DNA from 3 places in the Pseudoflavonifractor hominis genome. Region 1 is predicted to be linked to each of the others. Evidence: predicted binding sites of a transcription regulator. Region 1 holds the regulator's gene; each other region holds the start of a gene.

Region 1 (2,263 bases):
TACTCGGCGGTGATGACCCGCCCCTCCGTGTCGTGCTCCGGCATGCCGATGCCGTAGGTGACAGAAAGCGGCTCCTTCCGGGTAAACACGGCGGTACCGGAATAGCCCTTTTTCTCCGCCGAGTTCCAGTACTGATGATAGCCCGGCAGCTCCAGTTCAATCTGATGGGGCTGGAGCTTGGTCTCCTGCAGGCAGACCACATCCGCGTCCGCCTGGTGGAAAAAGTCCAGAAAGCCCTTGCCCAGGCAGGCGCGCAGTCCGTTGACGTTCCAGGAAATCAGTTTCAAAGATCAGTCCTCCCGCCCGCTCAGGGCACGGCCCAGGTGGGGCAGAAAACGCAGCACCAGGGGAATATAGGCGGCCACAAAGAGGACCGCCGCCCCCAGCGCGGCCCACTTGCGCCCCCGCTTGGGAACGGCCAGGCCCAGCAGCATTCCCATGGCGCACAGGCAGAACTTGACCAGGGCCATGTCTCTCCAGTCCATCTCGGCAATACAGGCATTTCCGGCTTCCAGCAGACGTTTCATCGTGCTCCCTCCAGTTCCAGTAGTTTTTCTTTCAGGTCCAGCCCCCCGCCGTAGCCGGTGAGCTTCCCCGATGCGCCGATTACTCGGTGGCAGGGGATGAAAATGGGCAGGGGATTGCGGTGATTGGCCTGCCCTACGGCCCGCACCGCCTTGGGCTTTCCGATCCCGGCGGCCACCTGGGCATAGGAGCGGGTCTCGCCGTAGGGGATGCGCCTCAGCTCGGCCCAGACGGCCTGCTGAAAGGGGGTTCCCATGGGGTCCAGGGGCAGGTCAAAGGAGCGCCGCTCCCCCCGCAGATAGGCCAGGATCTCGTCACGGCCCTTCGAGAGCAGGGGCGTCTCCCGGCTGACCAGGCGCGGGATCCCCTCTCCGGGGAGGAAGAGGCGAGTCAGCGCGCCGCTCTCCTCCGCCAGGGCCATCTGCCCCAACGGCGTATCAAACACCAGGAATTCCATGGCTTAATACCGCCGCACCACGGCCACTACTTTCCCCAGGATCTGGGCAAAGGTGCCATCAATGGGCTCGTAGTCCGGGTTCTCCGGCATGAGCCAGGTCTTTCCATCCTTCCGGCGGAGGGTCTTGACCGTGGCCTCATCCTCAAAGAGGGCCACCACGATCTCGCCGCTGCGGCACTCCTGCTGCCGGTGGACCACCACCAGGTCCCCGGGGAGGATGCCCGCACGGAGCATGGATTCTCCCCGCACCCGCAGGGCAAAATACTCCCCGGCGCGGCCGCCGGTATCAAAGGTGAGATAATCCTCCACGCACTCCTCGGCCAGAATGGGCGCGCCGGCCGCCACATTGCCCACCACGGGCACCCGGTCGGGCCGGGGATCCAGCTCCTCCAGGACCGGATGGGCGGGCGCGCCCACCACGGTGATGGCCCGGGTCTTGCCCTCGGCCTTCGTGATGAGTCCCGCCCCTTCCAGTCCTTTCAGGTGGAAGTGGACGGTGGAGGGGGACTTGAGTCCCACTTCTTCGCCGATCTCCCGCACCGACGGGGGATACCCGTGCTCGGCCTGGAAGGCGATGATAAATTCATAAATCTGCTGTTGCTTGGGGGAAAGCGCCTTCATGGCAGGTCCCTCCTGTTCTATTCGACTGCTCCCCGCACCGATGCGGGGAGAACCTAAATCCTTATCTGGTGCTATTTTATCATACCCCCACCCAAAACGCAAACGTGCGTTCTAAGCGTCTCGGTTTGGGCAGCCCTTTGGTTGTCATAAAATTTTTACAATTTTTTGGTTGACAAATCGATTTTGCCTCCGTAAAATAAGTAAGCCCCCTAATCATTAGTATGCTGATGATCTGGGACTCTTTCACCGGACGGGAGGTGATCTCGATTGAAACCCAACTGTAAAATGCCTGGTATCCTGTTTCACGCCCTGCACCGGGCCCATCAGAAACGGGCTCAGGCACAGCTCAACGCCGGCGGTCTGGAGGATCTGGGTTCTCCTCCCATGCTCTTTCTGATCCGCCACTGGAGCGAGCAGGGGAAGCTGGCCTCTCAGAAAGAATTGGCCGATGCCCTGCACGTCACGCCGGCCACCGTGGCCATGTCCCTCAAATCCCTGGAGCGGAGCGGATATGTGGAAAAGAGGGGAGACCCCTCCGACCAGCGGTGCAAGCGGATCGCGATCACCCCAAAGGGGAGCCGGGCCGTTGAGCAGTGCTTTACGATCCTGGGGCAGGTGGATGAGCAGATGTTCGACGGGTTCTCCCCCGAAGAACAGGAG
Region 2 (2,263 bases), on a different contig from region 1:
GTCTCAACGATAGCGCTCCACACAGATGATGTGGCAGTCCGTGAGATCTTCTCCCTACGGCCCAGGTTACCGGCCCCCAGGCAAAGGTCCGGCCCTTCGGCGAAACGCCCTTTCTCCGGCGGGGTGCTCTGCCCGTGGATACCGGATACTCTTGCTGTTTCGCGCCTCTATCCTTGCAGCGGGGTTACCCCGCGACAATTGGTTCTTGGGCTGTATTTTACACCCCGAAATTGTCTCTGTCAAGCCCCTCTTTTTCTCTTTTTTGCCCCCATTTCTCCATAATTCGGTATTTATTGGTATGTTTTTGGGAAAGTGTCCCGTTCCTTTGTCACTTTAACGCATAACACTCCTGTTCTGTATCGGTTTTTTAGATATGTTGTCCATCCACAGCGGACGGTCCGTGCTCCCGGCGGCAGAAATATCCCTGGGGCCGGGAACACACGGGACATCGGGCCGGGGCCCCCCGGCTCCACAGGACATGGCCGCACTCCAGACAGACCCACTCTACCGGTTCCTCTGCCACAAAGAGGCATCCGTCCTCCAGCGCCTGGGCCAGACGGTCAAAGGTCTCCCCGTGGAGGCCCTCCGCCCCCGCCACGGCGGCAAAGAGGGCCCCCGCCTCCGGACAGCCCTCCCTCCGGGCCGCCTCGGCCCACCGGGTATAGGGGCGCTGAAATTCCTCCCGCTCACTCTGCCCCGCCTCCCGGAGCATAGCCGAAATCCCCCCGCCTCCACTTACAGCACAGCAGCCCTCCAGCGGCAGGATCTGCCCGGCACAGGGGGCCAGGAGACGGTAAAAGGCCCTGGCATGGACCTCCTCCTGGGCGGCTGCAGCGGCAAAGCTCCGCCGTACCACCTCCAGACCTCCCTGCTCGGCCTGAAGGGCGGCAAAGGCATAGCGGCTGTGGGCCTGACTCTCCATAAAAAAGGCCTGCATCAGATGATGCCTGGTCTCACTGTCTGTCCATTCCATGGTAATCACTCCTTGTTTTAGGCTGCCTCCAGTATCCCCCTTGCCTCCACCCCTTATACCCCCATGCACACCATGTTTTTCCATTGACAAAACATCTGTTCGATGCTAATATGTTCGTACATCAGTTCTATTTTGGAGGGATTCCTGTGGAGCTTATGGACAAACTGACCATCCTGGCCGATGCGGCCAAATATGACGCCGCCTGCACCTCCAGCGGGCTGAGCCGGGGCGGCCGCCCCGGGAAGCTGGGCAGTACCATGGCGTCGGGCTGCTGTCACTCTTTTTCGGCGGACGGACGGTGTATCTCCCTGCTCAAGGTGCTCCTGACCAATGTCTGCGCCTACGACTGTCAATACTGCGTGAACCGCCGCTCCAACGACGTGCCCCGGGCCTCCTTTACGCCCCGGGAGCTGTGCGAGCTCACCATAGGCTTTTACCGGCGCAACTACATTGAGGGGCTCTTTCTCTCCTCGGCCGTGCTCCGGGATGCGGACTATACCACCGAGCGCATGATCGAGACCCTTACCCTGCTGCGGCGGGAGTACGGCTTTGGCGGATATATCCATGCAAAGGCCATTCCGGGGGCCGACCCTCTGCTCACCCACCGGCTGGGCCTGCTCTCCGACCGGCTCAGTGTGAACATTGAGCTTCCCTCTGAGCAGAGTCTGGCCCTTTTGGCCCCGGACAAGGCCAAGACGGCCATCCTCTCCCCCATGGCCCAGATCCGGGATTCCATCGCCCACTCCCGCCAGGAGCTGACGCAGTACCGGGGTGCGCCCCGGTTTGCCCCGGCCGGCCAGTCCACTCAGATGATCATCGGCGCCACCCCGGAGAGCGACCGGCACATCCTCTCCCTCACTCAGGGGCTGTACGACCGCTATCAGCTCAAGCGGGTCTTTTACTCGGCCTATATGCCTGTGTCCAACAGCCGCCTTCTCCCCGCTCCCCAGAGCTTTCGCCCGCCCCTGCTGCGGGAACACCGGCTCTACCAGGCCGACTGGCTGCTGCGCTTCTATCACTTCCGGGCGGAGGAGCTGCTGGACGAGTCTCATCCTAATCTGGACCCCAGAGTGGACCCCAAGTGTACCTGGGCCCTGCGGCACATGGACTTTTTTCCGGTGGAGGTCCGCACCGCCGACTATGAGGCCCTCCTCCGGGTGCCCGGAGTGGGCGTGAAGAGCGCCCGGCGGATCCTGACCGCCCGGCGGGCAGGCCCCCTCTCCTTTGAAGGCCTGAAGCGGCTGGGCGTAGTGCTGAAGCGGGCCCAGTATTTCCTCACCTGCGGGGGAA
Region 3 (2,263 bases), on a different contig from region 1:
GGACGGTGGTACACTTGAGACCCACCTCCCGCAGCCGTCCGGCCACGCTGTCGCACAGGAGGGCCAGTCCGGAGCGGAGCTCCTCCCAGCCCACCAGATTGTGGGGGAAGGTGATGCCGTTGCCCACTGACTTGGGGGGCGGCATATCCCGCAGCGGGACCACGGGACTGTGCTCCCGGCCGCTGGCATAGGCGTGAAGGGTCACGCCCTGACGGCCCAGGACTCGCACCAGAGCCTCCCGGTCAAATTGGGCCAGATCCCCGATGGTGTGTACGCCGTACTGCTCCAGGGTCCGGGCGGCGGCCCGGCCCACAAAGATGAGATCGGTGACCGGGAGGGGCCAGAGCAGCGTGCGGAAATTTTCGGGGGAGATGACGGTGGTGGCGTCCGGTTTCCGGTAGTCGCTCCCCATTTTGGCAAAGATCTTGTTGAAGGAGACCCCTGCCGAGAGGGTGAGCCCGGTCTCCCGGCGGACCACGGAGCGGATCTCATCGGCCACCGCCTTTCCGTCGCCGCCAAAGAGGTGGAGGGAGCCCGTCATGTCCAGCCAGCTCTCGTCAATGCTGAAGGGTTCCACCAGATCGGTATAGCGCTCATAGATGGCGTTGACGGCCCGGGAAAAGTGCCGGTATTTTTCCCGGTGGGCGGGGAGGAGGATGAGCTGGGGACATTTGCGCCTGGCCTGCCAGATGGTCTCGGCGGTCCGGACCTGGAAGCGCTTGGCGGGCTCATTTTTGGCCAGGATGATTCCGTGGCGGCTCTCCGGATCGCCGCAGACGGCCACCGGTTTTTCCCGGAGCTCCGGGTGGTCCAGAAGCTCCACCGAGGCGTAGAAGCTATTGAGATCACAGTGCAGAATGACCCGGTCCATGGCGCTCCCCCCTTGTTGTTCTGGATTCTATTATAAGAGATTCCGTGTCCTATGTCAAACGAATGTTCTATAACAAAAAAAGAGACGCCGGTCCCTTTTTAGGGGGACCGGCGTCTGGATCTTAGAACTGGTTGTAGTGGGCCCGCTCCTCAAAGGACTTGCGGGGCTTGGGCTCACCCCCCTCGGCGGGAACGCCCAGGGGGAGAATGGTACGCACCGTTTTTCCCTCGGGAACGTGGAGGAGGGAAGCGATGGCCGCACAGGCGGCGGGGGCCTTGGTCATGCCGTCCATCCAGACGGTGGCATAGCCCAGGGCGGTGGCGGCCAGGAGCATATTCTCCACGGAGGCGGCATAATCCTCCACCTCGAAGGCCATACCGCAGGGGGCCACCACGTGCTCACTCAGCACCACCAGGATGACGGGAGCCGTCTGGGTGGCGGGGGTGGAGAGGACCTCGGAGATGCGCTTGCGCAGGTCGGGATCGGTGACCACCACGAAGGACGTGGTCTGGCAATTCTGACCGGAGGGGGCCTGAATACCGGCCTCTACGATCTTGCGGACATCGGCGTCTGGCACGGGCTGGTCCAAAAAGGGCGTCCGGTGGCTGTAACGCTTGGCAACAGTTTCAAAGAATTCCATACAATCACCTCATGACAGAAGCGGCAGTGCCGCATTTAGATACATCCATTTTATACCTTTTTTCTGCAAAATGCAAATAAAAATCTCGGAGGGCCCGGTAAAACCGGACCCTCCGTCTGCTCAGCTATTGAGATACTGCTTCACCAGCTCCTGAAGAAGCTCGTCCCGATCCAGCTTGCGGATCAGCGCACGGGCATTGTTATAGTTGGTGATATAAGTGGGATCTTCCGAGAGGATGTAACCCACGATCTGATTGATGGGGTTATACCCTTTTTCCTGCAGAGAATTATAGACAGAGGTCAGAATGTCCTTGATCTCCTGATCCTTCTCATAATTGAGACTGAATCTGCGTGTATAATCCGTATGCATGACAATCACACCTCCTTATGCTTCTGTCCCCTATTTTAACTGAAAAAACGCGGAGTGTAAAGGGGCCAGACCAAAATTCACGAAACATTAAGAAGTAGTTTGTGGAATAGAAGGCGGTTTATTCTGTTCAGCGGAGCACGGCGCCCAGCTCGGTTTCCAGGGCCTTCAGGATGGCGGCCACATCGGCGTCGGCCTCCTCGGCGGTGAGGGAGCGGTCATCGGCACGGAGGACCAGGCTGAAGGCCACCGATTTCTTGCCCTCGTCTACGCCCTTGCCGCGGTAGATATCAAAGAGGGTGACCTCCTTGAGCAGACCCTTGGCGCCCCGACGGATGGAATCTTCCAGCGCGCCTACGGTGACGGCCTCGTCGCACACCACGGCG

What was found. The regulator LexA, encoded in region 1, represses DNA repair genes until DNA is damaged. The targets are predictions, from matches to a motif close to CNAACANNTGTTNG.
Region 2: a site for LexA is predicted at 1,062-1,075, ahead of H8S34_RS11185 (putative DNA modification/repair radical SAM protein). Genes of this name have one in related genera too.
Region 3: a site for LexA is predicted at 927-940, ahead of dinB (DNA polymerase IV). Genes of this name have one in related genera too.

Annotation. Positions count from the first base shown of each region.
Region 1 covers NZ_JACOPR010000002.1:423,468-425,730, forward strand. The annotation lists gene H8S34_RS04790 (exodeoxyribonuclease III) at 1-287, opposite strand, end outside; gene H8S34_RS04795 (permease of phosphate ABC transporter) at 291-527, opposite strand; gene H8S34_RS04800 (methylated-DNA--[protein]-cysteine S-methyltransferase) at 524-982, opposite strand; gene lexA (transcriptional repressor LexA) at 986-1,603, opposite strand; gene H8S34_RS04810 (MarR family winged helix-turn-helix transcriptional regulator) at 1,871-2,263, shown strand, end outside.
Region 2 covers NZ_JACOPR010000007.1:28,130-30,392, forward strand. The annotation lists lysine riboswitch at 3-178, opposite strand; gene H8S34_RS11180 (rubrerythrin family protein) at 368-973, opposite strand; gene H8S34_RS11185 (putative DNA modification/repair radical SAM protein) at 1,120-2,263, shown strand, end outside.
Region 3 covers NZ_JACOPR010000001.1:100,871-103,133, reverse strand. The annotation lists gene dinB (DNA polymerase IV) at 1-871, opposite strand, end outside; gene H8S34_RS00505 (nitroreductase family protein) at 993-1,511, opposite strand; gene H8S34_RS00500 (IreB family regulatory phosphoprotein) at 1,632-1,880, opposite strand; gene pheT (phenylalanine--tRNA ligase subunit beta) at 2,008-2,263, opposite strand, start outside.